3 regions of the Thiomonas arsenitoxydans genome follow, and region 2 is predicted to be linked to each of the others. Evidence: predicted binding sites of a transcription regulator. Region 2 holds the regulator's gene; each other region holds the start of a gene.

Region 1 (10,594 bases), 1.4 Mb from region 2:
CCGCTTCATCGATGAGGTCGTTCAGTTCGGCCTCGCCCATGCCTGCCGTAGCGGCCTTGGCTTGCTCGACAGCGCGCTCAAAGAGATAGGCGCGCACCGCCTCCTCAATGAAGCGCGACAGATCGCCCTTGCGGCCGCCCCCTTGTGCGGCGATGAACATGCGCACGGATTGATCCAAGTCCGGCGATACGGCGATGTTCCAGCGCACGGTATTCACGATACTCTCCTGATCTGTGTTTGTGTGTATCGGTGTTCATACGCGCATTGAGCGATTCTTGTAATGATCCGGTAGCGCGCCGACGTCCCATCACCATGCAATCACACGCCCGGCTTCGCCGAGACAGCCCTGTCGAGAGACAGCAAGCCGAGTTCTAGCCCCATAGCGTTTGCTGACTTTCGCCTCAAATTTTTTTGATTCAGTGCTTGCCGAAACCAACCGCCGATGCCGATCGCCTTTCTTGGCCTGTAGTAAGGTAGAACGCTCATCGGCTCCTCTGCCCTGCTCTCCCATGCTGACCATCCAATCAAAACACCTCGCCTCTCTTTTCGCGGCCTTTGTGCTGGCCCTGAGTACCGCGCAGGCGGCTACGCCCGATCAGGCGTCTTCCTTGTTGGATGCGGGCCATTTGACGCAGGCTGACCACGTCATCGCGCAGGTGCTGGCGGATCAGCCGCATTCGGCGCAGGCGCACTATCTGGACGCGCGGCTGCTGGCCGCAGAGGGCAAGTGGCCGCTGGCGGAGCAGGAGCTGGAACTGGCGCGTCGCCTCGATCCGACCTTGAGCTTCGGGCCGCCGGAGCAGGTGCAGGCGCTGGCCAACGAGGTGCTCAAGCACCAGTGGAAGAACCCGTCCGGGTTCGCGGGTTACGGACAGGCAGCGTTGGCGGCGCTGTTCGTGCTGATTTCGGGCTATCTGGTCTTCGGGGTGATGCGCCACCGTCGCCAGCCGCCCAAGGTCTGAGCGGCGCCGCCCTGCGCAGCCAGGCGACAGTTGGCGGCAGGGCGATTTCTCCCCATCAAGGTTTGCGTTTCAGGGTGAGGACGGTGTAGGCGCCGTCAATTTGCTTTGCGCTGAATTCCACCGTGTCACCGGCCTTGAGGCCATCGAGCAGGGCTTTGTCGCGCACCCGGTAGTTCATGGTCATCGCGCCCATGCCCAGCGCGGGGATGGGGCCGTGGCGCAGGGTGATCTTGCCGCTTGCGGCGTCGATTTTGCGCACCACACCTTCGGTCTGGTGTTCGCCTTGCGCGCCGGATGCAGCGGGCTGCATCATCTGCATGTGTTGCGCCATGCCTTCGGGGGTGGAATGGTCGTGGTCAGCGTGGCTTTGCATGGCCAGGGCGGGCGTGCAGAGTGCTGAGGTCAGGGCGAGAAGGGAGCAGGTTTTCAGTGACTGGTTCATGGTGGGTTCCTTTGCAGGGGTTGAAGAAAGAAAAGGGGATAGGAGCAGGGCGAGGGCGGTCAATGCGCATGCTGCTGGGGCTTGCGCACTTGCAGCGTGTCTTGGGTGGCTCGGGGTTCGGTGGGGTCGGTGCGTGCGGGCGGCAGGTCGGCGGTGGGCACGGCGTGGGCCTGGGTGCCGGGCGGCATGCGGTACCAGCCGGGGTCGCGGTAGTCGCCGTGGGCGAGGTCGTCGCGCACTTTGAGCATGCTGAACATGCCGCCCATTTCCACCGAGCCGTAAGGGCCGCGACCGGTCATCATGGGCAGGGTGTTGTCGGGCAGGGGCATGTCCATCTCGGCCATTTCGGCCATGCCCTGGCTGCCCATGGCCATGTAATCGGGCAGCAGCTTTTGCAACGCGGGGGTGAGGTCGTCCTGCTGCACGCCGATCATCGTCGGCACGCTGTGGCCCATGGCATTCATGGTGTGGTGCGATTTGTGGCAGTGGAAGGCCCAGTCGCCAGGGTTGTCGGCGATGAACTCGATGGCGCGCATCTGCCCCACGGCAATGTCCACCGTCACTTCGGGCCAGCGCGCGCTCTTGGGGACCCAGCCGCCATCGGTGCCGACCACTTCGAACACATGGCCGTGCAGGTGAATGGGGTGGTTGGTCATGGTGAGGTTGCCCATGCGGATGCGCACGCGCTCGCCGGTGCGCGCCACCAGCGGGGCGATGCCGGGAAAGGCGCGGCTGTTCCAGGTCCAGAGGTTGAAGTCGAGCATGGTGTTGACCTTGGGCACGCTCGATCCGGGATCGATGTCGTAGGCGTTGATGAGAAAGGCGTAGTCGCGATCGACCGCCATCTGCCGCGGGTTTTTGGGATGGACGATGAACAGGCCCATCGCGCCCATGGCCATCTGCACCATTTCGTCAGCGTGCGGGTGGTACATGAAGGTGCCGCTTTTGCGCAGCTCGAATTCATAGACGAAGGTCTGGCCGGGCGCGATCTGCGGCTGCGTCAGCCCGCCCACGCCGTCCATGCCGTTGGGCAGGATGAGGCCGTGCCAGTGCACCGTGGTGTGCTCGGGCAGCTTGTTGGTGACGAACAGGCGCACGCGGTCGCCTTCCACCGCTTCGATGGTGGGGCCGGGGCTGGAGCCGTTGTAGCCCCAGAGCTTGGCCGTCATGCCGGGCGAGATTTCGCGCACCACGGGTTCAGCGACGAGGTGAAATTCCTTCACGCCGTCTTTCATGCGAAAGGGCAGGCTCCAGCCGTTGAGGGTGACGACCGGGTTGTAGGGCCGGCCGGCCTGGGGGTGTAGCGGGGCTGCGGTCTCGGCGCTGTTGTATTGATGGGGTTCGGGCGCGGCGGCCAGGGCGTTGCGGCTGGCGGCGCCTGCGGCGACGAGGGCCGCGGCAGCGCCGAGAAAATGGCGTCGGGTATTCATGGTGTGAAAGTCCTGTGGGTCAGTGGCTGGAGACGGCCGGGGCGGCGTTGGCAGAAGCGGAGTCGGGCAGGGCGCCCGGGCCTGCGTCCACGCCAAGCTGGGCGGCTTGCCAGGCGGCGTCGGCCAGCCAGTAATTGCGCTGCGCGGAGATCGCCTCGCGCACCGCCTGCACCTGCACCTGCGCGGCGGCGACGAGCTGAAAGGTGCCGATGAGCATGCCGTTGTAGCGAAGCTGGCTCTCATCGAGCACGGTCTGCGCCAGGGGCACGATCTGCTCGCGGCTGAGGCGCTGCTGCTGCCACGCGCTGCCGCGCAGGGCGTCGGCCTCGCGCAGTTGCGAGGCGGCGCGGCGCGCGGTGGCGATGGCGCGGTTGCGCGCGGCGAGCACGCGGTCGGCGGCGGCGCTGCGGCGGGCGTCGCCCAGATCGAACAGCGGCAGCGGCAGGCTGAGGTCGAAGCCGTTTTGCGGCGGCGCATCGCTATACGTCTTGCGCAGGCCGCCGAGTTCGACATGCTCGATCAGGCTGGTAGCGCGCGCCAGCCCTGCGGCTTGTGCGGTGGCCGTGTAGTCGGCGCGGGCGAGCTGCACGTCCAGACGCTGGTCGAGCGCGGTTTGCAGCGCCATCGGCGCGGCTGCGCTCGGCTGCTTGGGCACCTCCGGCAGTTGCGTCGGCAAAGCGAGGCGGGCGGCTTGCTCTGCCGACAACCCCAGCACCTGCACCAGCGCTTCGCGGCTTTGCGTGGCGGCCAGTTCGGCGCGGCTCAGGCGTAGCTGGCTGTCGGCGGCGAACAGGCCTTGCTGCGCCGCGTCGAGCTTGGTGAAGTTGCCCGCCTGCTGCATGCGGTCAGCCAGAATGGCGGTGGCCTTGGCCGCTTCCACCACATCGCGGTCGTAGGCGGCAGTTTGCTGCGCCGCCACGGCGCGAACCCAACTCAGCCGCGCTTGCGCCGCCGTGCGCAGCACCGCGCGGGCGAGGCTGAGCCGAAGTTGCGTCTGCTGCGTGTCGTTCAGGCGCGAACGCGTGGCCAAGGTGAGCAGATCGAGCAGGCCGAAGCTGAGACTACGGGTGATTTCCACTCCGCCGCCTCCGATGAGCAGGCGCTCGAAGCCGAAAACCGGGTTGGCCAGCCGGGCGTTTTGCGTGGAGTCGGCCGAGTCGGCCTGCGCCTGCGCGATCAGCCCCTGCAATGCGGGGCTGCCGAGCAGGGCGATGCGCACGGCGTCATCGGCAGACAGCGGTTTGGACAACAGCGCGTCGATCTGGGCCTGCGTGTCTTGCTGCTGCGCGGGGTCGCGCATCAAGTGCAGCGGTGTGCCGGTATGGGGCAGGGTAATGACGTTGACGGCCTGTAGCGACTGCCGGGTTTGCAAGGGCGCGCAGGCTGCCAGCAACGCGGCTGCGGCCAGGGGGGCGAGCCGCAGCGCCCGCCGGCGCACCTGCGGTCTGGGTAGGTTCCACATGAATTGACACCTCATTCGAGCCGCGACAGCGCGCGGCGACACGATGCGCAGCGCGCGTCTTGCGACCCGCGCTGCAACCGGGACTCAAACGGGGGTCAGGCTCTGGGAGGGCGCTGCAGGGCGCGCAGATCGGCGCTGTGCCACGCGGTGTTGGCGGTGGAGGGGCAGGAGTGCTGCGCGGCGTCGGTCAGCAGCAGGGTGAAGGCCGGAGGCTGAGCCACGGCCAGATGGCAAATCACGCAATGCTGGTGATCGTGAGAGCCGCAATCGGCTGGGGTGTTGGCGTCGACGTGGCAGCCCGGCATCGCGTCTGAAGTGTCTTGCTCTGCCGCCAGCGAGTGCAGATCCGCCATTGAGGCCATCTCATGCGCCTGCGCCGGGGTTTGCACTCCGTCGCCCAAATTCATGCTGACCTGCGCCCAGCCGCGCAGAGGCAGCAAGACGAGCAGCAAGACCAGAATGGGACGCAGCAAGCGAGACATGCAGCAAAGTCTAACCTAAGAATTCGCAGGCACACTGCCGTCATCAAACCCCCCATAGAACGTGCGGAAAATGGGTTTTCGCCCCGGCCCGGCAGGGAACTATTGGTCATTAGCACTCTCTCACTGTGAGTGCTAATATCAAACACAAACAGGAGGATTCCATCCATGACCCACACTCAGTCAGCCGCAATCGTTCTGCGCCCGGCCCAGGTCGATGGCGCGTTTCCGCTCGCCTTGCCCAGTCTGGGCAATCTGGACGCCTACATCAGCGCCGTCAACCGCCTGCCCATGCTCAGCGCGGAAGAAGAGGCGCGGCTGGCGCGCACTTGGCGCGAGCAGGGGGACAAGGACGCGGCGGGCAAGCTGGTGCTGTCGCACCTGCGGCTGGTGGTTTCCACCGCACGGCAATATCTGGGCTACGGCCTGCCGCATGCCGACCTCATTCAAGAAGGCAATATCGGCTTGATGAAGGCGGTCAAGCGTTTCGACCCGGCGCATGGCGTGCGGCTCGTGAGTTACGCCCTGCACTGGATCAAGGCCGAAATTCACGAATACATTCTGCGCAACTGGCGGTTGGTGAAAGTGGCCACCACCAAATCGCAGCGCAAGCTGTTTTTCAATCTGCGCTCGATGAAAACGGCCAACGCCGGCATGAACGAGGCGCAGATCGACGACATGGCGCAGGCGCTCAACGTCAAGCGCGAAGATGTGATCGAGATGGAAAGCCGCATGGGCGGCGCCGACATCGCGCTCGACCCCACGGTGGAAGATGGCGAAGAGAGCTACGCGCCCATTTCCTATCTGGCCGACAACACGCAGGAGCCGATGGCTGTGCTCGAAGCGCGCAGCCACGACCGGCTGCAGGTCGAAGGGCTGGAAAACGCGCTGGAACTGCTCGATGCCCGCAGCCGCGCCATTGTCGAGCAGCGCTGGCTGCAGGTGAATGATGACGGCAGCGGCGGCAAGACCCTGCACGAACTGGCCGCCGAATACGGCGTGTCGGCCGAGCGCATCCGCCAGATCGAGGTGGCGGCGATGAAAAAAATGCGCAAGTCGCTGGCGGAATTTGCCTGATTCGTTTGCTTGGTTCGTTTTCCCGATTCGGCCTTCGCACTGTTTAAAAAAGCCCGTCATCGACGGGCTTTTTTGATGTCTGTCGCGAGCGCATCAACGCCAGCGGCGCACGGCCTGCCGCAGCGCGGCCCATTGCGTTTTGCGCTGGCGGGCATCAACTGGCGGGGCGTAGCGCCAGCGTTCGAGTTGCATCAGGAGCGCAATGGCGGCGTGCGCGGATTGGGGCGGGAGGCTGTCAGCGTCCAGTCGGGCAGGGTCGATGCGGCCCGCCAGAGTGCGCGGCGGGGTGGAGGGTTCACTGTCGATGCCGACCTGCTCCAGCTTGCCGCGCAGCAGGGCGTAGGTCTGCGTCCAGGGATCGTGCCTGCGGCGCTCCAGCGCCAGAAACGCGCCGCCGATGGCGGTGGCCACCAGCAGGGTGGCGATGGCCAGCGCGGCCAGGGTGGCCATGTCGGGTTGGTGCAGGCCGAGCTTGTTCAGCAGATCGAGCTGGCGCTGGCTGCCGTAGTGCAGCACCCACTGGTTCCAGGTGTTGTTGAGCGCGTCCCATTGGTTGCGCAGTTGCAGCAGCAGCGCGGCGTCGCGCGGGCCGAGCACGGCCACGCCCAACAGGGGCTCGCGCGAGGCCAGGGTGGCGCCGCTGCGGTCGATGCGCGCCGGGTCAACGGCGGCGGTAGGGTCGGCCCGCACCCAGCCGCGTTCGGGCAGCCAGTATTCGGCCCAGGCGTGGGCGTCGCTTTGGCGCACCACCCAGGTGTCGTCCACCGGGTTGAAGCGCCCGCCCTGGTAGCCGGTGACGATGCGCGCGGGAATGCCTGCGGCCCGTATCACCACGACGAACGCCTGCGCGTAGTGTTCGCAAAAACCGGCGCGGCGGTCGAACAGAAATTGGTCCACGCCGTCGCGCAGGCCGTAGGTGCCAGGGTTGAGGGTGTAGCGGAAGGGTTGGTTGCGAAACATCTGCAGCAGGGTTTGCGCGACGAAGGCGCCGCCCTGTCTGGCCGCCTTGGCTTGCGCGGCGAGTTGCCTTCCCAGCGCCACGCTGCGCGGATCGAAGCCCGCAGGCAGGGCTTCGTCGGCGCGCAGAGCGGGGCTGAATTGCGTGGGGCCGTAGCGAAACTGCGGTGACGACTCGACGGTGTAGCGCGAGAGGTGGTCGAGCGGCCGCCCGGTGACCAGTTGCAGGTCGGGCAGCCACTGCACCCGATATCCCTCGATCTCGGGCGCGGCCACTGGGGCATCGAGCGCGAAGACGAAGGTCTGCTGCGTGGGCTGCAGGGTGACGGTGTAGCGCACGGGCGGGCCGCTCAGGTGCAGATCGGCGGGCGGGGAGAGGGCGGCGCGGTCGCGCTGGCGCGGGTTGGGCAGCCACACGCCGTTGTCGAACACACTCAATACCGGGCCGCGCCAGTAAAGCTCACGGTCGGGCGGGCGCGGGCCGTGGAACACCACGCGGAATGCGACCGAGTCGTCTCGCGCCAACTCGGCGATCTGCCCCGGTGACATGCTCGCCGATAGCCCGGTGATGGCCTGCGCGCCGCTTTGCGGCAAGGCCCACAGCGGCGCGCTCAGGCGCGGAAACACCATGAACAGCACGACCATCGCGGGCGCGCCCAGCGCCATCATCTTGAGCGCGGTGAGCAGCGACTGCCGCAGCGGCGGCCGACCAGCGGGCAGATTGGCGTTGACCAGCGCGGCCAGCATGCCCCAGGTGGCCAACACCATGACCAGGGCGGTACCCAGCGATTGCGAGAACAGAAAGTTGGCCGCGATGGTGAAAAAACCGAGGAAGAACAGCACATGGGCATCCCGGCGCGAGCGCATCTCCAGGGTCTTGAGGCCGAGCAGCACACACAGCAGCGCGACCCCCGCGTCGCGCCCGAGTACGGTGTGGAAATCCCATAGGGTGATGACGACGGAGAACAGCAAAATGAGCACCAGCACGCCGCGCCCGGGCAGCGGCGCACTGCGCCAGGCCAGCGCCGCACGCCAGGCCAGCAGGCCGAGCACCAGCGCGCTCGTCCACCAAGGCAGATGGACGAACAGCGGCAGCATCAGCAGCAGCGACACGCCGAGCAGAAACAGGGTGTCGCGCGCATCGCGCGGCAGGGCGTTGGTGCGGTGGGTCCAGCGGGCCAGCAGCGTCTGGCTGGGGTTGGACTGCATCACGACTTGACTCGCGGGGCGGCGCCCGAACGGGGCTGCAACAGGGGGCCGGGATGCAGCGCGAGCAGGCGCAGGCAGGCGGCGCGGTGCGCGGCGCCGGTGGCTGGCCTGATTTGCTGGCCGCCGAGCTGCAGGCCGTAGGGCGTGCCGGTACGGTCGGCCGCCAGCACCCAGGCGCACAGCCGCGACAGCCGGGCTTCGGTGTCGAGCTGCACGGGCAGCGTGGCGAAGTCGAGCCAGAGTTCGGCGCGGGCCTTTGGCTGGGCGGTGTCGCGGCTGATGAGTTCGTCGCTGCGGGCGAATTTTTTCCACAGCACATGCCGTAGCGAATCGCCGGTGCGGTAGGCGCGTACGCCATCGGTTTCGCCGCCGCCGCGGGCAAGCGCCGGGCCGTTGCCTGGCGTGGGGCGGGCGGGCGGCAGGGGCGGGGCGGGATGCTCGGCGGCGGGCAGCACGAGCAGTTCGATCTGCGGCTGCCAGCGGCTCCAGGCCGTCCAGACGCCCAGCGGGTAATAGCTTTCGACGGTGAGCAGGGGCCAGGCCAGCAGACCGCGGCGCGGCGGCGTCCAGCTCAGGGTGAGGGAGGTTTCACTGTTGCGGGCGCAGTCGGCGTAGGCCCAGGGGTAGGGCGGGCTGGACGCCTTGCGGCGAGCTTTCTTCTGGGACGCGGGCGGCGTAGCTTGGGTGCCCGCCGGGCGCAGCGCCAGCCCCCAGCGGTCGCGTGCGCCACCTTGCAGCAGCAGACCGAGACGGGCGCTCTGGCCCTGGTGCAGCAGGCCTTCGGGAGGCCGCGCGGTGAGCTGCAAGCCGCGAAGATTGTTGTGGGTGACGTGCATGGCCATCATCGCGCTGCCCGCCAGCAGGAAGGTGAGTAGATAGCCGAGATTGAGCTGGTAGTTGATGCTCAGCACCAGCAAGACCAGCAGCAGCAGGGCGAAAAACCAGCCGGTGCGGGTGGGCAGGATGTAGACGTTGCGGTGGGTCAGCCGCGTGCTGCCGCCGGCCGGATGGCGCGCTAGCGCCCAGGCATCGAAGCGCTGCGCGAAGGCGTCGCGCAGAGTGTTCGACGCGGCGGGCTGAGGCAGGGCGGTATCGGCGGAGGGTGGCATGATCACGGCTTGGCGCGCGGGCCTTCGGGCCTTACACCGGGACGTGCTCCAGCAGCGATTGCACTGCCTGCAACGAGGCCGCGCGGTTGACCGTGGGGCTGTCGAGGGTGCGCAAGCGGTGCCCGGCAACGAATGGCAGGACTTGCTGCACGTCGTCGGGAATGAGGTAGTCGCGGCCCTGCAGCAGCGCCCAAGCCCGGGCGGCGCGCAACAGGCCCAGACCGGCGCGCGGGCTGAGCCCTTCGATGAACCAGCGCCCGTTGCGCGTCTGCGTGAGCAGCTCCTGCACATAATCGAGCAGGGCGGGAGCGGCATGCACGGCCTGCGCCTGTCGCTGTAGCTCGATCAAGCGCTCGGGGGTCAGCACCGGTTGCAGCTCCGCGATCAACTCGCGCCGGTCGCGGCCTTCGAGAAGGGCGCGCTCGGCGGCGCGGCTGGGGTAGCCCAGAGAGATGCACAGCAGAAAGCGGTCGAGCTGCGACTCGGGCAGGGCATAGGTGCCGAGCTGGTCGAACGGGTTTTGGGTGGCGATGACGAAAAATGGCTCGGGCAGGCGGCGCGTCTGTCCGTCCACACTCACCTGGCGCTCTTCCATCGCTTCAAGCAGGGCGCTTTGCACCTTCGGCCCGGCGCGGTTGATTTCGTCGGCCAGCAGCACCTGCGAAAACACCGGGCCGGGGTGAAACACGAACTCGCTGCGGTTGCGGTCGAACACCGAAATGCCCAGCAGATCGCCCGGCATGAGGTCGGAGGTGAACTGCGCGCGGGCGTACTGCAGCCCCAGCGTGGCGGCCAGAGCATGGGCCAGCGTGGTCTTGCCCACCCCAGGCAGATCTTCGATGAGCAGATGACCGCTGGCCAACAGGCAGCACACGGCGAGTTCCACCTGTGGGCGCTTGCCTTTGATAATGGTTTCGAGCTGGTCGAGCAGACTGGGCAGGGCTGGGGTTTTCACGAGCGGCGGAGTGGGAGGCGACAGCGCACTATGCTACGAGGACGACGTGCATGCCCCCGAATCTGGGGATATGCCGCAGGAGACAAGAACCATGACGACCGGCTTCTACACCCATGCCGACTGCACTCTGCACGAAATGGGGGCAGACCATCCCGAATGCCCGCAGCGCCTCGCCGCCATTGAAGACCGGTTGATCGCCGCGCAGATTGCACCCTGGCTCGAGCGCCACGACGACGCGCCGCCCGCCAGCCTGGAGGACGTTGAGCGCGCGCACTCGGCGCTGTATGTCGCCGATCTCAAAAAGCGCGGTGATTTCGAGCAGGGACATGAGTGGATCGACGCGGACACGATGATGAATCCGCATACCTGGCAAGCCGCGCTGCGGGCCGCCGGTGCGGCCATCAGCGCGACCGATGCCGTCATCGACGGTCATCTGCACAACGCCTTTTGCTCCATCCGCCCGCCCGGCCATCATGCCACTCGCGATCAGGCCATGGGATTCTGTTTTCTCG
Region 2 (10,594 bases):
CCCGCCCCAAGGCTTTCTACCTGGGCCGCGAAAAAGCCCCCGCCGCAAGTCGCCCCGGCACCCTGCCCGGCGCGCTGGACTTCGACAATCTGCATTGGTTTGAGCCGGGCAGCGGCGCCCTGCCCGCTGTGTCCACGCTGCAGCGAATCGCTGCTCAGTTGCCACAGCAGCCCGGCGCCGTGCAGATCGTCTCGTTCTGCAATACCGGCCACTGGGCCGCAACCAACTGGTTCGTGCTGTCCGAAGTTCTGCACCGCCCGCATGTGGCGCTCTACCCCGGCTCGATGGTGGACTGGTCGCGCGCCGACGCCCCCATGGCGCATGTCCCCACCCGCTGGCAACAACTGGAACAGACATGGCAAGCACTCTGAGCTCAACGCTTCACACCACAGCGGCGCAAACGACACGCCCAGCACACCGCCGCCTTGGCCGCAGCCTGTTGATGCTCGGCGGCCTGGCCGGGTTTGCCGCCATTACCTGGCTGGTCGGCTGGCGGCAGGGCCTGCTCTGGTTGATCGGTCTGGGCTATGGCGTGCTGCTTTCGGCGGCCGCCTTCGGCTTCACCACCGGCTGGAGGGTATGGATCACTCGGCGCGACCCCATAGGGCTTTGGGCGCAATTTGTCGGCATCGCGGTGGCCATGCTCATCAGCGTGCCTCTGCTAGCCGCGCAGCCCGCGCTGCAGGGCGCCGACGGGCCGCTTTCCATCAGTCTGCTGATAGGCGCCTTCGTGTTCGGCGCCGCCATGCAGATCGCCGATGGCTGCGGCTCGGGCACTTTGTACAAGGCCGGGCTCGGTCATCCGGTGAGTCTTGCCGTGCTGCCCGCCTTCGTGTTCGGCAGCTTTCTCGGCGCGGCTCAGCTTCCAGCCTGGCTAACGCTGGGCGCACTGCCGCCGGTCAATCTGGTGCACCGCCTCGGGGCCGCCGAAACGCTGATCGTCCAGCTTGCGGCCCTCGCCCTGTTGGCCGCGCTGTTGTGGAGGTTTCGCGGCACGCAACCTTCGCGCTGGCGCGGGCCTGCGGTGTGGTGGGCCGCCATCGGCCTAGGGCTGCTGGCGGCCGCCAATCTGGTGGTTGCCGGGCAGCCCTGGGGCATTGTGTACGGCCTGGGGCTGTGGGGCGCCAAGATTGTGCAGGCGTTGGGCTTCGATCTCCGCCACAACGCCTTCTGGGGTCTACCGGCCCAGCAGGCGCAATTGCACGCCACGGTATTGGCCGACAACACCAGCGTCACCGATCTGGGTTTGTTGCTGGGCGCGCTCATCGCTGCCAGTTGGCGCGGAAAAGCCAGCCCAGCGGTGAGCCTGCCCGCACGGCAATGGCTGGCTTCCGTTGTTGCCGGCTTGCTGCTGGGCTATAGCTCGCGGCTGGCCTTCGGCTGCAATGTCGGCGCGTATTTCTCGGGCATCGCCACTGGCAGCCTGCACGGCTGGGTATGGTTCGCCTGCGCGTTCGCGGGCAGCCTGGTGGGCGTGCGCGTGCGCCATCGTCTGGGGATGGCGGATTGAAAATGCGAACGATGCACCGAAAATTTCCCTGGCTGATCGCCCTGTTCTGGGCCGCTGTGGTCTTGCTGCTGGTGCTGGACTGGCGCGTGAGCACGCCGCACGACCGGTTTGCCGAACCGCCTCCTCTCGCGCTGGGCAACGGCCCGGCGGCGGACGCGGGTCACTGCTCGCTCGACCCCGTCAAGCCCAACTCGCGGTGACGCAGCAGTACGGTGTACTGGCTGGCGAAAGCACGGCTGAGTTGTTCGCTCAGAAACACCGAACGATGCTGCCCACCGGTACAGCCGATGGCCACGCCGACATAGCTGCGGTGATCGGCGGCCAGCTTGGGTAGCCAGCGCTGCAAAAACCCGCTGATGTCGGCCTGCATCTGCAGCACCTCGGGCTGGCGCAGCAGAAATTCGGCCACGGGGGCGTCGCGCCCGGTGAGGGGCCGCAGCACCGGGTCGTAGTGCGGGTTAGGCAGCATGCGCACGTCGAACACATAGTCGGCGTCGAGCGGCACGCCGCGCTTGAACGCGAACGACTCGAACAGCACCACCATCTGGCTGGCCTGCACCCGCACGGTCTGCTTGATCCAGTCGCGCAACTGGGCGGACTTCATCTGGCTGGTGTCGATGTGCAGGCCGATCTCGGCCACCGGGCGCAGCAGTTCGCGTTCGAGCTCGATGGATTCGATCAGCGCGTTGGCGTAGCCCTCGCCGCGGGCGGCAGCAGGGTTGCCGATCTGCTGCGCGGTCACGCGGCTGGTGAGCGGGTGGCGGCGGCGGGTTTCCGAAAACCGTTGCACCAGCGTGTCGGTGGCGCAGTCGAGATAGATCGCATGCACCTCGCAACAATCGCGCAGGTTTTCGAGTAGGCCCGGCACGTCGGCCAGCGACTCGGCGCTGCGCGCGTCCACCGCGACGGCCACGCGCTTTTGCCCCGAAGCGCGGGTCTGCTCGACCAGCGGGGTGATGAGTTGCGGCGGCAGGTTGTCCACGCAGTAATAGCCGGAGTCTTCCAGCGCGGTCAGCGCCACCGATTTGCCCGAGCCGGACAGCCCGGAAATCAGCACGAGCTGGTGGGTCGATCGCGCATCGGCAGGCGTTGGGACAGCAGCGGTTTCAGACGGGCTCATCGGGTTTCCACGGACGGGGTTTCGCAAGCCGAGAGCAGCTCGCTGGCATGCTCCAGCGCGGCGCTCGATTGCGCGTTGCCGCCCAGCATACGGGCGATTTCGCTACGCCGTTGTGACAGGTCGAGCGCGTCGAGCAGGCTGGCGGTCTGCCCGTCCGTGCTGTGCTTGCGCACTGCGAAATGCTGCTGCGCGCAAGCGGCCACCTGCGCCAGATGGGTGACGGCCAGCACCTGCCGGTCGCCCCCCAGGCGGCGCAGCAGCCGTCCCACAGTTTGCGCCACGGCGCCGCCGATGCCGGCGTCCACCTCGTCGAAGATCAGGGTTTCGGTGTCTTGCAGGGCGCTGGTGGTCACGGCGACGGCCAGGGCGATGCGCGACAGCTCGCCGCCGCTGGCCACCTTGCCCAGCGCCCTCAGCTCCGCGCCGGGGTGCGCCGCCACCTGCAGTTCCACCGCCTCCGCCCCGCGCGCGCCCACGGCGTCGAGCGGGGTGAGCGCCACGTCGAAGCGCCCGCCGGGCATGCCCAGTTCCTGCATGGCCGCCTGCACCGCCTTGGCCAGTTGCTGCGCGGCCTTGCGGCGCTTGGCGCTGAGCTTGGCCGCCGCCTTCTGCAGCGCGGCCTGCGCGGCCTGTTCGGCGCTTTCCAGCGCGGGCAGGTCGATACTGCGGTCGAGCTGCTGGATTTTGTCTCGCAGGGCGTGATGGGTTTGCGGCAGGTCGGCCGCCGCCACGCGATGCTTGCGTGCGAGATTCATCCAGCCCGAAAGCCGGGCGTCGAGTTCGGCCAGGCGCTGCGGGTCCGCCTCGGTGCGTTCGGCCAGACGGCGCAGTTCGTGACTGAGGTCGCTCAGGCTGGTTTGCGCCGCGTCGATCTGCTGCACCAGCGGCTGCAGACCGGCATCGACCTGCGCCGCCCGCTCCAGCGCCTGCTGCGCCTGCGCCAGCAAAGACAGCGCACTCACGTCCTCGCCGTCAAGCCCCCCCTGCGCCAGAGCGAAGTCTTCGAGCAGACTGCTGACATGCGCCAGTCGTTTGTGTTCGCCCTCCAGCGTGGCCCACTCGCCCTCGGCAGGACGCAGGCGATCGAGTTCCTCGCACTGCCACTGCAGGCGCTCACGCTCCTCGGCCAACGCACCGACGTCGCCCCTGGCCTGCTGCAAGGCCGCGTCGGCATCGCGCCACTGGGCCCAGGCGAGCGCGACGGCCCGGGCTTCGTCTTGCGCCCCGGCGTAGCCATCGAGCAGGTGGGTGACGACTTCGCGCCGCACCAACCCCTGATAGGCGTGCTGCCCATGAATGTCCACCAGCCATTCCCCCGCTGCCTTGAGTTGCGCGGCGGTAGCCGGGCTGCCGTTGAGAAAGCCGCGCGACTTGCCCTGCGCGTCGATCACGCGGCGCAGCAGCAGCGTGTCGGCCTCGGCGGCGAATCCCTGCTCGTCCAGCCAGGCGGCCAGCGGCGGGCTCAGGCTGAACTCGGCGCTGATCTCTGCGCGCAGCGCCCCCGCGCGCACCACACTGCTGTCGGCGCGCTCGCCCAGCGCCAGCTTGAGCGCGTCGATCAGGATGGATTTGCCCGCGCCGGTTTCTCCGGTGAGCACGGTGAAGCCCCCCGCCAGATCGATATCGAGCTCGGGAACGATGACAAAGTCGCGCAAATGCAGATGCAGCAGCATGGCTCAGTGGGGTTCAGTCATCAGGCACTTCATGCCAATGAAGTTTTCGGCGCAGGGTGGAGAAATAGCTCCAACCCGGCGGGTGGAGAAACACGCAGCGATACGGCGCCTGCGCGATGCGGATGCGGTCGCCGCCGATCAGCTCGGCATAGCTCTGCATGTCGAAGTTCACGCTCACGTCGCGCGGCGTGACCACCTCGATCACGATATCGGCGCCGCCCGGCAGCACGATGGGGCGGTTCGACAGGGTATGCGGCGCAATCGGCACCAGCACCACACCGTCCACGCTGGGGTACAGAATGGGCCCGTAGGCCGACAGCGCATAGGCCGTGGAGCCCGTCGGCGTGGCGACGATCAGGCCGTCTGCCCGCTGCACGTACATGAAGCGCCCGTCCACCTCCACCTTCAGCTCCACCAGCCCCGACGCGCCGTTGCGATTGACCACCACATCATTCACCGCAATGGCGCTGAAAATGGTCTGCCCCGCACGCTCCACCGCGCCGCTGAGCATGGCGCGCTCCTCGCGCTCGAAGTCGCCGGCCATCAGACCGTCGATCGCGGGCTCCCACTCGCTGTCGGCGATATCGGTCATGAAGCCCAGCCGCCCGGCGTTGATGCCCACCAGCGGCACATTCAGCGGAGCGAGCCTGCGCGCCGCGCCCAGCATGGTGCCGTCGCCGCCCAGCACCACCGCCACCCAACCGCCCTGCGCGGTGCGCTCGGCCAGTTCGCTGCTGCGCAGCACCGGGTAAGGCAGCTCGGTGTGCTGCGCGGTAAGCTCGCCCACCCAGACCTCCACTCCGGCCCGGCTCAGCCGCGCGGCAATCTCGCCAAGTTTGCGCTGCGCCTGCGGCGCCTGATACTTGCCGATCAGCAAGACCTGCTGGAACACGGTACGGGGCATGGGGTTCAAAGTGGAGGCACGGCGGAGAACACCGCCCTGGCGGCAAATTACAGCACAGGCGCAAGTCCAGCGTAGCGTGTCGTGCCCGCGCGCCGTCTGCGGCCTAAAATTTGCGCATGGACGAACGCGCCCGACTGCTGCTCAAAACCCTGATCGAACACTACATCGCCGACGGTCAGCCGGTGGGTTCGCGCACGTTGTCGCGCGCTTCGGGGCTGGAGTTGTCCGCGGCCACCATCCGCAACGTCATGGCCGATCTCGAAGACATGGGCCTGATCGCTAGCCCGCACACCTCGGCCGGGCGCATTCCCACCCCGCGCGGCTACCGGGTGTTTGTCGACGCCATGCTCACCGCCCAGCCGCAGATGCCAACCGACCTGCTGCCGCAGACGCTGCAACAGCACATCGACACCGCCCCGCCGCAGCAGGTCATGATGCGGGCGGCGCAGCTCATGTCCAGCCTGTCGCAATTCGTCGGCGTGGTGCTGGCGCCGCAACGCAGCGCCGCGTTTCGCCACATCGAATTTCTGCGCTTGAGCGAGCATCGCATTCTGCTCATCATCGTCAGCCCCGAGGGCGATGTGCAAAACCGCATGCTGCACTGGCCGCACGCCCTCAGCCAGAACGAGCTCAATACCGCCACCAACTACCTCAACGCCCATTTTTCGGGCCTGAGTTTCGAGCAGGTCACGCAAAAGCTCGGCAGCGAGGTGGAGCACCTGCGCAGCGAACTCGTCGCCCTCATGCAGGCCGGCGTGCAGGCCGGCAGTCAGGCGCTGCAGCAACCGCAAGATCAAGTCGTCATCTCCGGGCAACAACAATTGCTCGGCATCGGCGACTTTGGGGGCAATCTGGGTAAGCTGCGCCAGCTCTTCGATCTGTTCGAACAAAAAGCCCAGTTGCTCAAACTGATGGATGCCTCCGCCCGTGCCGATGGCGTGCGCATCTACATCGGCGGCGAAAGCGAGGCCGTGCCCTTCGAAGAACTCTCCGTCATCACCGCACCCTATGCGGCCGACGGTAAAGTGGTCGGCACCCTCGGCGTCATCGGCCCCACCCGCATGGCCTACGACCGCATGATCCAGATCGTGGACATCACCTCCAAGCTGGTGGGCAATGCGCTGAGCCAGCGGTAGGGCCTGTTAACGCGCCGTCGCGGCGGCTCACCGCACCAGCAGCACCGGCACCGTGGTGGACGCCACCACCTTGCTCGCCACAGACCCCATAACGAAGCCCTTGAGCGCCGAGTGGCCGTGCGTGCCCATGATGAGCAGGTCGGGCTGCAGACGCGTCACCTCGGCGGCGATCTGCTCGGCCGGGTCGCCCACCACAAAACGAGACTCAAACGCCAGCCCGGCCTGTTTCAGCACGCCTTCAGCGGGCGCCAGCGCCTGCGCGCTGACGTCGCAGTAATACTCGTCCAGCGTGGCCTTGCTGAGCTGCGCGCGCGCCAGCGGCGTGCCGATGGGCAGCGCCACCGTGAGCAGAGTGATGCGCGGCGGCTCCTTGTACTGTCGGACCTGCTGCACCAGAACCTGCGCAGCCCGCGCGGTGTAAGTCGATCCGTCGACCGGTAGAACAATGTGCATTGAACAACCCTCCCTGTGCGGGCATTATGCCTGCCGCAACTTGACAGCTCTTCGGCCTTTTTGCGATCCATACAGTCGAAAAAAAGCCGCCCGAAGGCGGCTTTCAAAGAAGTTGCTAAACAGCTTGCGCTGATCAGAACTTGTGACGGATGCCCAGGGCGAAGCCGCTGGACGATTGGCCACCCATCAATCCAGAACCAGCAATCGTTGCATCGCCGACGTACTGGTCGACATTGCTCTGGTTGGTGATGTGCGCGTAGGAGGTGTACAGGTTGGTGCGCTTGGACAAAGCGTAGGTGTAACCAATGGCCACCTGTTTGACCGTCGAGTTGTTCAGGTTGCTGTCTTTACGCTGGCCGTAGCTGGCCAGAACGGCACCTGCGCCAACCGGCACCGTCAGACCCAGACTCCAGATCTTCAGGTTGGGGTTTTGTCCGCCCAAGGTCATCGCCGCACCATCACCAAATTTCTCTTGGGCGTAATAAGCACCGAGCTTAGCCACACCGAAGTCATAGGCACCATAGATGTTCCACAGCTTGCTCTTGAAATAGCCGTCGGTGGGGATGATGCTGTTGCCGGTTGAATTCAACATCAATGCCTGGGTGGCAACTGCGGTGGTCCCTGCGGTGAAATTATGCTGCAGGTACGTCACGCCACCAGAGATCGGGCCGTTGGCATAGGTCAATGCCAAGTTATAAGCGCGACCATTGGAGTTGTTGCCCGGCTGGCCACCAAAACCATAAGCTACGGTACCCTGGAAACCTGCAAAGGTCGGGGTCATGTAGGCCATGGTTTGCGACACACGGACGTAGTCAAGCGAGCCCGGATCCAGGTTGGTGATGGAGCCCGTCAGGCCGGCACCGAAGGGATCGTAGGTTGCTGCCGCATTGAAGAACGGGCTGTACATACGGCCCAGTGCCACGGTACCGAAGCCACCGGTCAGGCCAACCATGCTGGTGCGGCCCATGAAGGTCGAGCCGCTGGTGCAATAACTGCCACCTGCCTGATTTTGAGCGCCTTGGCCAGCGCCAGTGTAGGCAGAAGTATTGTTGCCGTTAGCGCAAAAGCCGGTTTCGAGCTGGAACATAGCAGCCAAACCGCCGCCCAGATCTTCCGTGCCCTTCAGGCCAATACGCGAGCCGGACTGAATGCCGGAGCCCAGACGGTTCACGGTGGTGTTGTCGTAAGAAAGATGCTGCACGCCAAGGTCGACGATGCCATAAAGCTGGACATTGTCAGCAGCCATGGCCGCACCGCTGAATGCGCCGAACAATGCCAGCGAGAGGAGGGTTTTTTTCATGAGTACATCTCCAGAGATTTGTTGAACAACCTGCCCGGGAGCCGGGCCTGCCTGACACAAAAACCTTGTGCTTAAGCCGACTCCTGTTGAGGAGCTGACGCTATTTCAGCAAAGATCGCCGTGCAGTGCAAAGTTGTGGGCTTATAACGGCGCGAATGGCTTGGTTCTGTTGGTCCTGCGCAACAACTTGGTCACATCAAGGTAAACCCGGAGGCCATTTGGCCAAAAAAAGCCGCCCGAAGGCGGCCTTGATGCCTGCTGAAACTCGGTTCAGAACGAGTGACGAATGCCGATGCCAAAACCGCTGGAGCTCTGGCCACCAAGCGTGCCGGCAGCATTGATGCCGTTATCGCCTACGTACTGATCCACATTGGCGCCGTTTGTGATGTGAGCATAAGAGGTATAGACATTGGTCCGCTTGGACAGCGGATAGGTGTAGCCGATGGCGTACATCTTCACTTTGGTGTCGCCAGTGCTGTTGTTGTCCTTACGCTGAGCGTAGGAAGCCAACACGCTGCCAGGCCCCACAGGCACCTTGGCGCCAAGCATCCACACACGCAGGTCGGGAGCTTGGTTGGCGCCGGCATAGGTCAGGCCGTCGCCGTATTTCTGCTGGGAATACATGGCACTGAGCTTCGCCACACCGAGGTCGTAGCTGCCGTAGATTTCGGAGATTTTGTTGGTGAAGTAGCCATCTGCGGGCACAGTTGCCGCGGGGCCAATTTCCTTGGCCAGGCTGGTGTAGGGATTGAACGAGCCTGCAGCCGTGGCGGTGTAGTTGTGACGAAGGTAGTCGGCACCGACCATCAATGGGCCGTTTTTGTAGTTCAGGTTCAGCTCATAGGCTTGACCATTCGAGGTGCTGCTGGGCTGAGCGCCGAATGCATAAGCCAAACCAGCCGTGAAGCCGGCAAAGTTCGGGGTGATGTAGGCCATCCCTTGAGAGACGCGGGTGTAGTTGTTCGAGGCCGGATCGATGTTCTTGATCGTGCCGGTCATGCCGGTGCCGAATGGGTCGATCTGCGTAGCTGCAATGTAGTTGAACGAGTAGAAACGACCCATCTGGAAGGTTCCAAAGCCGCCCTTGAGGCCAATGATGCTCAAGCGGCCCATGAAGTTTCCGCCAGAACAATAGCTGCCGCCAGCCTGATATTGCGCGCCTTGGCTGGTGCCTTTGTAAACAGAGTTGCCGCCTGAATCATTGCCATTGGCGCAGAATCCAGTTTCAGCTGTGAAGAAGGCGCTGAGGCCACCGCCCAGATCTTCCGTACCCTTGACGCCGATGCGAGAAGTGGACTGCCCACCAGAACCGAGACGGTTTACGCTGGTGTTGTCATAGCTCAGATGCTCGACACCAAGGTCGATGATTCCGTAAAGCTGCACTTTGTCAGCTGCCATGGCGGCACTGCTGAATGTTCCGAGTAGGGCTATCGCCAATAGGGTTTTTTTCATTGCCATCTCCAGATTGCGGTTTGAAATTGATTGATTAGAAATGGGCGTCTAGGAGTCTGGGCGGCAGAATTCCGTGAACCTGTGCCGGAGCGCCGATGCTGGGCGAGCGGACTGTTTTTCGGGCACGGTCGGCATGGCCGGTCGTCTCACGCCCCCGAGAGGGCAGCAGCGGGCGTGTTGTGCGGGGCGGCCTGTGCCCCCATTTCTGTTCAGGCGGGAACCAACGAGGCCATCCGCCGGAGGTTCAGTGCTGCGCAGACGAGTTTCCACTCGGCGCGTACACGCTCAAGGCCGCGCAGGCTGAACTGGCGGAACCCCAGCACGCTCTTGATCCAGCCGTTGGGCGGCTCGGCGATCCACTTGCGCTTGCGATAGGCGGCGCGTCCCGCGGCGGTCTGCATCTTCGCGGCCATGGCCGCGGTGTGCGGCAGCCGCGCGGCATCGATGGCCGCGTGCTGCTTGCCTTCGCGCCCCAAGGCCACAACCAGATCGATCGGCGCATCGCGCAGGTTGTCCTCGCTGCGATAGCCCGCGTCGGCCAGACCCAGCGCGGGCAGCGCGCCCAGGTTCTCCTGGATCGCATCGATCATCGGCAGCAGCCAGTTGGCATCGGGTGCCGTGTTGTCCAGTTCCGCAGCCACGATGATGTGCGCAGCCTCGTCCACCGCCGTCTGCGCGTTGTAGCTGGGGTCGAAGCCGCCGCCGGCGCGCTTCATGATGCGGCTGTCCGGGTCGGTGAAGTTCTCCTGCGCCTTGTCTTCGGGCACGCCGAAGTCGCGCTTGAACCGCGCACCGCGCCGCGGCTTCCCATCCGGCCCCCGGGGACGGCGATCATCATCGTCACTGCGACCACGCTGCGCGTCGGCTTCACGCTGACGCTGTTCCAGCCGCTGGCGCGCCTGCCGGATCGCATCGAGTCGCGCCTCGCGCCGCTCGATCTCGGCCGGGATGTCGAGTTCGGGCTCCTGCGCCTCGGCCTCGTCGGTGGCCTTGGCGCGCGCCAGCAGCGCGTCGATCTGCTTTTTCAGTTCGACCTCGGTGTGCTG
Region 3 (10,594 bases), 1.3 Mb from region 2:
AGATGTAAGGCAAGCCGCCGATTTCCGTATAGCCGACAAAGAGCACAGCTCCTGCGGGACTCATCGTTGCTACTTGCAGTGCGGCGCTCGCGTCTGCGGACGCCGAGCCAGAGACATTCATACTCCAGACGCCTCCCTGGGTGTCCCCCATCCAGACTGTGCCCGTTGCCGGGACGTAGGTGATGGAGCTGTTGGCGACGAAGGGTAGCTTCGCCGATGTGGATGCGCCCGCACCCGTGGCAACATTGACCTCGTAGAACTTGCTGGTCGTCGTACCGCTGGTTGTGGTGTTGACCGTGAAAAGCGCGTACTGCTGGCCGTTGATCGTTGCGATCACCGGGGCTTGTTCCTGCGGCGAACTGCCGCCAGCGACACTGACTCCCCAGGTCTGATTCGTTGGCATTGGTGCGCCCGAGGTATTCGTCGTGAGCTGCAAGGCATAGTGATAAGAGCCCCCTGCTGCCGTGCCAACGATATAGGTCGCCCAGTTGCTCGCTGTCGCGTTGGCCGTCGTATTCACGGCGTCGATGGTGGTGAACTGACCGTCGAAGCAGGCGCCATTCTTGACTGTATTGCCACAGGTCGCACCCACGAGTCCCGGGGCATTTCCCAGGTAGGAGACAAATGGCCTGGGCATCCAGCCCCAGATCAGGTTGCCGCTGGTGGCGTCGATGGCATAGAGAAAACCGTCGTTGCTGGTAAACAGCACGGCCTTTTCCCGACTTTTATTCGCCTGCGCGAACGCGACATAGCCGGGCAGGCTCAGTAGGTTGGCGTTACCGGGTGGGGCGAGAAAGCCGGCGGAATCATTGCTGCTCATCCCCCCGAGCATCCACCCCGGTTTGCGTCCAGCAAGGTAGGTGCAGGTGCCGTTGGTGTAATTCGGGTCGATGGTGTACTGCTCGATGATGCCGATCCCCGTGCTGCCGGAGGGCAGACAGGACGATGTCGTCCAGGTGCCAAATGCGGCGGAATCGAGCGAGGTCAGCAAGGGTGTCGTCCCGGAGCCTACGGCACCGCCGCTGGATGTGGTCGAAGTGGAATACAGGCTCGCCGTGCGCATCGTCGCCGACATATGAGTTGAATCTCCTGCATCCCAGATGGCGTTGCCGGTCGCCGTGCCGAGCGGCGCACTCGCGCTGGATGTGGGGGTGGCCACTGTTTGGAACGCCTGCACATGCCCTGCAACCGGATCAGGATCGCTGCTCAATGAGTAGATGTAACTGCCGCCAGAAATCGACACTGGAGCAACGGGCGATGTGACCGCCTGTGTTGCCGGGACGACCTGGAAGCAGGTGATTTCGTGGACGTTATCACTGCCACCTGTAGATGCACCGAAGCCGAAGCGAAAGGTGGACGGCATCGGTCCATAGACGGCAGTATTGGCAATACTGACGTTCGAAAGCACCGAGGTACCCAAACCGCCGACAGTGTTGGTCGCATTGTATTTGTACCAGAGACTGAGTTTGGCATCCGGCGTGATTTTTAGGGTGTAGGTAATCGGGGTTGCCTGGCTACGCGTGGTTGCCGATTCATTAGCGATTTGTAAGCCCGTAGGATAACCTCCTGAAGGGGGAGGCACCATTGGGTAATCCGGGAGTGAGTAGGTCGTTCCGTTGTAAGAGTAAGATCCGCTGATGCATGTATTCTTTACATCGTCGGTGGTTGCATTGGGATTGATGGCTCGCAAGGTCGCAAGATTGATATTGCCATAGCCGCGAATACCGATTTCTCCGGGGCTTGTTTGACATTTGCCAAGGCCCGTATTTGTATTGTCGCCATTGCACACCAATTTATTATTTTGAGAGACTGAGCCGTTCAGAAAATTTCCGTATTCATCCATTCCAAGGCCGAGATAAGCGCCAGCCATGCCGTTGTAAGGAGAATTTGAGTTGGAGCAGCTATATCCCAAGCTGCCACCCCATGCGCCGATATTCTGAGGGGCAGAACCATTCAGGATGTAAAAACCGATCCCGTCCGCACCGTGTCCACCTTGGTTATCGCCACCGTAGGTGTAGGTGGTGAATGTTACGTTAATGCCTTGATTCGATGGGTAAGTCGAATTGAGGATAATGGCTCCCGCCTGACTGTAATAACAGACGTTTTGTCCGTTCTGCACTGCACAGCCATTCGTCAACCTCAGGGCACCTTTTCCTGGTTTGTCCTGATTGTTTGTCAGGCCGGTTTGAACTTGCGGTACAGGCGGGTTTTCCGGATTGTTGTAGGAAAGGTCGCCATTGCTGTAATAACTATCTCCAAGGCAAGCAGGAATCCCATTGGCGCTGGGGCCGCTGTTAATGGCAGATCCCGCAGTCAGGCAGGCACCTCCAAACGAGGACCAGCTCAAATTGGGCGCAGTGCCCGTGAAGTCTTCCTGCAGCACATTGGTTGTCTGCGCTTGTGCGAGTCCAGACATCAGGAGTCCGCAAAGTGCAGCCCAAGCACTCAGCCCTATCAGGTAGCGACGCAGGCAAGATGGTGTCAGCATGATGGGTATCCGATTGGCGTTCAGAAAAGAATCTGTGGATGCGATCGTGGGGATCAGGAAGCACCCGGCGTGCAGAGTTTGAAGACACTCTCGGTATTTGCGGCCGTAGTGCCATTGCTTTCCTGCATATGCATGAAAATGTCGTAATAAGTGGCAGTGAATCCGGTCGTGCCGCACGCATAGGCGTCCACCGGCAGATTGGTGGGCACGACGGTGACGAGTACCGTGTAGCCGCCAGGCAAGGCGGGCGGTGCGGGGCTGATGGCGGTGGCCACGTTGCTCAAGGTGTCGCAGGTCTTGGCGGCCTGGCAGTTCTGCCAATAGGTTGGGGCAGAACTCGATCCGGGCACCGGCCATGGACTGCTGGTGTTGATCGGAACGTAAAACCAGGGCTTGCTGCTGGCGGCGATCTCCAGAGGCACAAGACCTGCCCCGCTGGCGGTCTGGATGATGGCCTGCTGCACCTGCCGCAGTGCCATGTCACCGGCTTGCACGTCTTTCTGCCGCTGCACGGTGTTGCCGGTCATCACCCCCTGGAGCAGTGTTCCGCGCATGGTGAACAACACACCGAATAGCAGCACCACCAAGGTGATGAGAGTGAGCAGCAGCACGTAGCCGCCCTCGTCACGACGCGTCAGGTTAGGGGTCAGTGCGGCCATAGCTGGTTCCGAACGGCAAATTCGGATTCGATGACGGAAAAATGGTTGTGGCTGTAATCAGGCAGGCCACCAATGCCTGTGGGTACGGTGTAGGGGGTGAACTGTGCCGGGCCCAGACTGGGGCTGGGTAGGGCGATCGTTGTAGGCGCGGTGTATCCGGGGTCGTTCTGTAGCGATTTGGTCACCAGTGCGAACAGCACGCTGCGCACATTTGCCGTGTACTTCCCGCTCACGACGGCGGGCCATGTGAGGTAGTTGGTCACGCTGCCGGAGTTGCTTTCATCCACCCCGAACAGTGCCTGCAGGCTGACCACGCCTGCCGCTACCGGCACTGGCGGGCTCACAAGCATGTCGGTCTGGGCATTGAGCACGGCACGCACCAAGACTGGATAGGAGCCGCCGCCCGCATTCGCATATTGGCCGATGTAATAGACCACGGTCTGCACGTTGCTGCTGGTTTGCGGCCCCAGATCGGTGAGGCGCGATTGCACGAAATTCGGATTGGTCAGACTGCCGCCTGGCGGCAGCGCCCCGGCAGCGATCAGCTGATTGTTGAAGGGTGAGTACCCGGTGCTGGGAAACAGACTGCTGCTACTGCTACTGATGTAAGTGGATGAGGGTGAAGTGCTGGGCCCGATATCGGCGATCGGAACCCGGAAACACACCAGTTTCCCGTTGAGCGGCATGCGCAGCAGGGCGGCATCGCCCACACTCAGTCCGGCGGTGGAAGCCAGGGGCAGTTCACTGCTGTTGAGCGCACCTTGGCCGTTGGCGGCTTGGGTGGTGGAGTTCTGCACGACGTAGGCGGTGGGGTTGCCGTTGCCTGGCGTCTGCAGCGCGCTGGTGGCGCCGGTAAAGAACAGCATGTCGGTGAATTGCTGCTTGGTGCCATAGGCCGAGGGGTCGGGTGTGATGCTGGGATAGTTGGTACTGCCTGCTGCGGTGCTGGTGGGCAGGGTCAGCGGCTGCGACGCAGCAGAGACCGGGTACTGGGCAAACGGCTGGCTGCCGCCAATGCCGCTGTCGTAGGCCAGCAGCACGCTGCAGCGCGACTGAGCGCCGCCGAGCATGAACCCGGCATTGGACAGATCGCGACTGATGAGATCGAGCGCGGCGCGGGTCTGGGTATCGCGCTGCATCACATCGCTCATTTCCACGTTCTGCTTGGTGAGGGACGACTGCACCAGCAGCACGGCGATGGCGAAGATCAGCCCGATGACCAGGGCCACCATCAGCTCGATGAGACTCAGGCCGTGCTGGCGGTGGGCGGCGGATAAGGAAGGAGAGGTGGAGAGGTGTCGCATGTCAGAAGCCCACCTGGTACTGATACGTCTGGCTGCGCGCGCCGCCACCGCCCTTGCCTGCGGCCCAGGCAATGGTCAACGTCACGCCGCATAGCGGGGCATTGGGGTTACTCACGTCGCAGGGGTTACCGTCGGCGCCCGCCCCGGTGGTGATGGTGACTTTGGCGCCTGGAAGCATCATGGATGGAGTGCTGAAGATATTGGCCAGCCAGGGCTGCAACGCGGCGGGGGCGCTGGCCGATGCGCTGGTGTAGCTTTGCGTGACGCCCGCGCTGAGCTGCGATACGACTTGCGGGCTGGCTTGCAGAATGGCCCAGAACTGGTTGCCGAAAGCCGCAGTGTCCAGCGCTTCCTGGTTGGCGGTCTGCGCCGGAACGGCCAGGCTATAAAGCGATGCGATCGACAGCATCCCCAGGCCGAAAATGACGATGGCAACCAGCACACTGATGAGCGACATGCCGGCCTGATTTACGGCTGCGCGAGCGGGAGGAGGGGGCTGGAGCGTCATGATGCGGTGTTGGCGTTGAGAATCACACTGCCGGAGGCGAGTACCTGCAGCGTCCAGGTCTGGCCTTGCGCAGCGGTCACGGTGATGGTGGGCGCGGTGTTGATGAAGCCTTGGCTATCGAAAGTGAGCGTCTGCGTGTTGCCGCCGGTGATGCTGCAGGTAATGCCCGGGTAGCTGGCGGCGATTTGGCTTGGCGACATTGAGTGCTCTGCAATCACCGTTCCGCCCACACTGGTGCTCCAGGTACAGGTGTTGTTTGCCCCAAGGGTGATGGTGACCGGCTGCTGCGTGGTCACCGCCTGATTGCGTGCCCAGGCCACGTCTTGGGGAAACTTGTTGACCAGCACCGAGGTTTTGCCGGAATCGACCATGCTCACCAGATTGGGCACGACCATCAGGCCGAGCAGGGCGGCGATGGCGATGGTCACCATCATTTCGATGAGGGTGAAGCCCGTCTGACGTGACTTGATGAGGGACATGTCAGGTGTTTCCGGATTGATCGCGCGCCCAGCCATTCGATGTGGTTCCAGCGGGCAATGGCGGGGAACTGGTTCCGGGTGGCATGGCCCAGCCTGATGCGGGCACGCTGGTGGTGTATTTATTGCCGTCCTGGTCGATGGCGTAGCTGGGTGCGACGAGGCCGCCCGTCGGCGTGGCGGTGAGGGTGAAAGTCGTCGCCGTCAGGGTGGGGCAACTGAACTGGTAATCCTTTCCGGCGGGCGGTGTCGCGCAGATGGGAGCGCCAACATAGGTGCGGTTGTCCTGGTAGTACTGCTGCAGGGCCACGCTCATGCTGGAGAGGTTTGAGAACGCCTCGGTCAGCTTGCTGCGAGTGACGTAGCTGGTGTAAGCCGGAATGGCGATGGCCGACAGAATGGCGACGACCGCCACGACGATCATCAGTTCAATCAGGGTGAAACCGCGGTTGCGCTGCATGGATGGACTCTCCTTGCGTGCATTGTGGAATTGCTTTGCACAAACTGCCGCAGCGAGCCGACGAACGGTGTGAATCTGGCGACGAACGGTCGATTCTTTCCAACATTTACCGTACGTACATTTGGTGACACTGTTGGCTGGCCACTGAGGCGGCGGGCCCGAGTTCGACACCAACTGTCGTAAGTGCTTGATCTGTCTATGGCAGGTTGTTGAAATTGCCACTACAGCAGGGGCAGTTGGGTGTCTTGGGTGGGTTTTTTGATGTTGAGTGCGGCCAGGACATCGGCCTGGCGAGGTTGGATGGTGGAGATGCCGTGGATGGGGGCGCCGCTGTCGATGCGCACGGTGTGGCGCTGGATGCGGCGCAGGTCGGCCAGGGCGGTTTCTGGAGACAGTTCGCTGCTGGCGAGTTTGAGGCGCTGGCGCATGACGCGGTACAGGATCAGCGCGATGAAGCACAGGCTGGCGTGGGCCTTGATGCGCTCGGGCCGGCGGTGGAACACCGGGGCGATCTCGATCTCGGACTTGAGCACCTTGAAGCCACGCTCGATGTCGGCCAGCGACTTGTAGCGCCGCACCACCTCGGCCGGGCTCAGATCCTGGACATTGGTGACCAGCATCAGCTTGCCGTCCATGAGTTGCGCTCGCGCGAGTGCGGTTTCATCGATCGCATAGGTGAACAGATCGGACTGCAGGTCCACCTTGATGATGCGCGCCAGGCGGGCGTCGCTGACTTCGTGGAAGAAGCGGGCCTTGGCGCCGGAATCCGAGAGCTTGCGCCCGCGCTGGACTTTGCCTTCGTCCTGGGCGTCGAGCTTGCCGGCCAACTGATCGGCGCGTTGCTGCAAGGCATGGATGCGTGCAAGGCGCTCCTGGGTTTGCTCGGTCGCTCGCACGGGGCTGTGGACCACCACCAGGCGATGGCCTTGCCACTGCGCCTCTTCGACGATCTCCTGGTTGGCCTGGGCAGCACGCTCGCTCATGGGCTCGAGAAGATCGACAAACTCACCGTAGCGTCGCCCCGGCACCGCCAGGATGAACTCCAGCGGCCGATCTCCAGCCCCATGCAACTTGGACAACGCCTCGATGTTGTCAAGCGAAAGTAGCCCGCGGTCGGCCACCACCACCAGGCGCCTGATGTGCGGGTAGCGCGAGAGCACCTTCTTCAAGGTGGGCTCCAGGGTCGGCGCCTCGGCGGCGTTGCCGTCGAACACCTCGTGGAAGATCGGCATGCCGTCGGCTGTCTGCACCACGCCCAGCAGGAACTGCCGGGCGATCACGCCCTCCTTGGACAGGCCGAAGTGGCGTACATCACCGTCTTGCTGGCTGAGACCTTCGGCGCGGATGGTGGTCAGATCGTAAAAGACCACCGAGAGGTCTTCATCAATGAGCGGGCGCAGCAACTGGGCCACGCAGTCGTCGACGGCTTGCTGGTGGTCCATCAGGGCATCCATGCTGCGCAGCAAGTGCTGATGCGTCAGCTTGTCCACGTCGATGCCGGGCATGCTGACGGTCTGCAGCCAGCGCAGCACGCCCAGCTTGGAGTCTGGGTCGCACAGTCGGTTGAAGACCATCACACGGATCGCGTGCTCGACCGCAGTGGTGAACCGGGCGCGCCGGAAGATGGCGCCCAGGCCATGGAATCCGAGTTCGTGCCACAAGGCGTGCAGGGCCCAAACATCGCCCAACGTCAGCGCCGACTCGAAGCGCACCTGAGACGGATCACTGTCGCCCGAAGGCCGACCCTTGGCCCGCAGCAAGGCCCCCAGCAGGGCATCGAGCGGTCCGCCCTGTTCGTCCAGACGCCCGAGGGTTGCGATCGTGCGTTGCCGGGGTTGGCCATCCGCGTTGCGGAACGACTCCACCAGCCGAACGTAGCGGTGACCGCCCGAGGAGGAGATCTTGAGGAACATGCACCAAGTATAGCGCTGCGCACGCGCAGATGAACTACTTCACGGTAGTAAATTGGCACTACAAAGAAATCTGAAAACGCCCTTCTGAGCGCTTGCAAGTGATTGATTCATAGGACCCCGGCGATTGTTTGTGGCTGCGCAACGGCTTCGAACTGTCGAACTCAGGGGCGGGCGACCTCTCGGCGGACTTCTTGTCGATCACCTCCGCTCGCGGGGTTTGTGCGCTGGCTCTTGAAACCCGAAAGGCCGTCCCTATAATTAGCACTCGTTGAAGGTGAGTGCTAACAACGGCTTCATCGCACTGTCATGTACGCGCCTTCAAAATGGGTTTCTGGCCGTCGGTTCCGGGCATCGTCCGGGAGGCGGTTTGTCATTGGGCTCCGAGCAGGCGCCCGGTTTTCCACAAACTTCAGGAGATTTGCATGAAATTGCGCCCTCTGCATGACCGTGTCGTGGTCAAGCGTATCGAACAAGAAACCACTACCGCCTCGGGCATCGTGATCCCGGGCAGCGCGGCGGAAAAGCCCGATCAAGGCGAAGTGCTGGCCGTGGGGCCGGGCAAGCATGACGACCAGGGCAAGCTGGTGGCCATGGCAGTGAAGGTGGGCGACCGCGTGCTGTTCGGCAAGTACGCCGGCCAGACCGTCAAGGTCGACGGCGACGAACTGATGGTGATGCGCGAAGACGACCTGATGGCCGTCATCGAGAAGTAATTCACGTCATTCGCGTGATCTGATTCCTGCTTCAACTGCAAATTTACGGAGAATTTCAATGGCTGCAAAAGACGTGATTTTTGGTGCGGACGCCCGCGCCCGCATGGTGGAAGGCGTGAACATTCTCGCCAACGCTGTCAAGACGACCCTGGGCCCCAAGGGCCGCAATGTGGTGCTCGAGCGCTCGTTCGGCGCCCCCACCGTGACCAAGGACGGTGTGTCCGTGGCCAAGGAAATCGAGCTGAAGGACAAGCTGCAGAACATGGGCGCGCAGATGGTCAAGGAAGTCGCCTCCAAGACCTCCGACAACGCCGGTGACGGCACCACCACCGCCACCGTGCTGGCCCAAGCCATCGTGCGCGAAGGCATGAAGTATGTGGCCGCCGGCATGAACCCGATGGACCTCAAGCGCGGCATCGACAAAGCGGTCACCGCGCTGGTCGAAGAGTTGAAGAAGGCCTCCAAGCCTTGCTCCAACACCAAGGAAATCGCGCAGGTCGGCTCTATCTCGGCCAACAGCGACGCGAATGTCGGCCAGATCATCGCTGAGGCGATGGACAAGGTGGGCAAGGAAGGCGTGATCACCGTCGAAGACGGCAAGAGCCTGGAAAACGAGCTCGACATCGTCGAAGGCATGCAGTTCGACCGTGGCTATCTGTCGCCCTACTTCATCAACAACCAGGACAAACAGGTTGCCGTGCTCGACAACCCGTTCGTGCTGCTGCACGACAAGAAAATCTCCAACATCCGCGACCTGCTGCCCGCGCTGGAGCAAGTGGCCAAGTCCAGCCGTCCGCTGCTGATCATCGCTGAAGACGTGGACGGCGAAGCGCTGGCTACCCTGGTGGTCAACAGCATCCGCGGCATCCTCAAGACCGTGGCCGTCAAGGCACCGGGCTTTGGTGACCGTCGCAAGGCCATGCTGGAAGACATCGCCATCCTGACCGGCGGCAAGGTCATCGCCGAAGAAGTCGGCCTGACGCTGGAAAAGGTCACGCTGGCCGATCTGGGCCAGGCCAAGCGCATCGAAGTGGGCAAGGAAAACACCATCGTCATCGACGGTGCTGGTGTTGCCGCCGACATCGAAGCGCGCGTCAAGCAGATCCGCATCCAGATCGAGGAAGCCACCTCTGATTACGACCGCGAAAAGCTGCAAGAGCGCGTGGCCAAGCTGGCCGGTGGTGTGGCCGTCATCAAGGTCGGCGCCGCCACCGAGATGGAAATGAAGGAGAAGAAGGCTCGTGTCGAAGACGCCCTGCACGCTACCCGCGCTGCGGTGGAAGAAGGCATTGTGGCTGGCGGCGGCGTGGCCCTGCTGCGTGCCCGTCAGGCCGCAGGCGAGATCAAGGGCGACAACCACGACCAGGAAGCTGGCATCAAGATTGTGCTGCGTGCCATTGAACAGCCGCTGCGCGAAATCGTTGCCAACGCCGGTGGCGAGCCCAGCGTGGTGATCAACAAGGTGCTTGAAGGCAAGGGCAATTTTGGCTTCAACGCCGCCAATGACACCTACGGCGATATGCTGGATATGGGCATTCTCGACCCGACCAAGGTCACCCGCACCGCGCTGCAAAACGCCGCCTCCGTGGCGGCCCTGATGCTGACCACCGAGTGCATGGTGGCCGAGGCGCCGAAGGACGAGAGCGCACCCGCCATGCCCGGCGGCGGTATGGGCGGCATGGGCGACATGGGCATGTAATTCCAGGTCCCGTTCAGCAGCGTGCTGCAACGCAAGCCCGCCATCCGCAAGGATGGCGGGCTTTTTTGTCATGGAAAACGCATGAAGCTGTCAACGCTCTCGTTAAGATCGTTGCCATTTCGATCTGGGGGCCACCATGCCACGTTTTTGTACCCAATGCGGCACGCAGAACCAAGAAGACGCCAAGTTTTGCCGACAGTGCGGCGCGTTGTTGCCGACTCAGGTCAAGCCGATGCAGCCCCCAGAGGCTGCTGCCCCGCATCCCCAGAATGAGGCGAGCCAGCAAGCCGAGCAGGCGGCGCAACTTCAGGCCGCGCAACTTCAGGCGCATCGCGATGCGCAGGCATTGAGAGACGAAGAGGCGCGCCGGGCTG

The links. Region 2 encodes HrcA, which represses chaperone genes, less so after heat shock. Its sites were predicted from a motif close to TTAGCACTCNNNNNNNNNGAGTGCTAA; they were not measured.
Region 1: a site for HrcA is predicted at 4,888-4,914, ahead of rpoH (RNA polymerase sigma factor RpoH). Genes of this name have one in related genera too.
Region 3: a site for HrcA is predicted at 8,067-8,093, ahead of THI_RS03765 (co-chaperone GroES). Genes of this name have one in related genera too.

The regions. Positions count from the first base shown of each region.
Region 1 covers NC_014145.1:993,984-1,004,577, forward strand. Annotated here, with positions in the region: gene THI_RS04510 (ribbon-helix-helix domain-containing protein) at 1-217, opposite strand, end outside; gene THI_RS04515 (tetratricopeptide repeat protein) at 510-962, shown strand; gene THI_RS04520 (copper-binding protein) at 1,018-1,404, opposite strand; gene THI_RS04525 (multicopper oxidase family protein) at 1,464-2,834, opposite strand; gene THI_RS04530 (TolC family protein) at 2,854-4,296, opposite strand; gene THI_RS04535 (hypothetical protein) at 4,392-4,778, opposite strand; gene rpoH (RNA polymerase sigma factor RpoH) at 4,944-5,852, shown strand; gene THI_RS04545 (transglutaminase TgpA family protein) at 5,946-8,018, opposite strand; gene THI_RS04550 (DUF58 domain-containing protein) at 8,018-9,127, opposite strand; gene THI_RS04555 (AAA family ATPase) at 9,159-10,082, opposite strand; gene THI_RS04560 (histone deacetylase family protein) at 10,174-10,594, shown strand, end outside.
Region 2 covers NC_014145.1:3,296,052-3,306,645, forward strand. Annotated here, with positions in the region: gene THI_RS15605 (sulfurtransferase) at 1-371, shown strand, start outside; gene THI_RS15610 (YeeE/YedE family protein) at 356-1,510, shown strand; gene THI_RS15615 (hypothetical protein) at 1,513-1,710, shown strand; gene rapZ (RNase adapter RapZ) at 1,671-2,630, opposite strand; gene recN (DNA repair protein RecN) at 2,627-4,303, opposite strand; gene THI_RS15630 (NAD kinase) at 4,317-5,207, opposite strand; gene hrcA (heat-inducible transcriptional repressor HrcA) at 5,324-6,343, shown strand; gene THI_RS15640 (universal stress protein) at 6,371-6,796, opposite strand; gene THI_RS15645 (porin) at 6,930-8,096, opposite strand; gene THI_RS15650 (porin) at 8,367-9,548, opposite strand; gene THI_RS15655 (IS1182-like element ISThsp1 family transposase) at 9,758-10,594, opposite strand, start outside.
Region 3 covers NC_014145.1:816,184-826,777, forward strand. Annotated here, with positions in the region: gene THI_RS18735 (Putative Concanavalin A-like lectin/glucanase) at 1-2,488, opposite strand, end outside; gene THI_RS03735 (hypothetical protein) at 2,542-3,147, opposite strand; gene THI_RS03740 (PilW family protein) at 3,135-4,451, opposite strand; gene THI_RS03745 (type IV pilus modification PilV family protein) at 4,453-4,959, opposite strand; gene THI_RS03750 (GspH/FimT family pseudopilin) at 4,956-5,438, opposite strand; gene THI_RS03755 (type IV pilin protein) at 5,440-5,895, opposite strand; gene THI_RS03760 (IS1634-like element ISThsp7 family transposase) at 6,117-7,808, opposite strand; gene THI_RS03765 (co-chaperone GroES) at 8,231-8,521, shown strand; gene groL (chaperonin GroEL) at 8,580-10,220, shown strand; gene THI_RS19480 (zinc ribbon domain-containing protein) at 10,357-10,594, shown strand, end outside.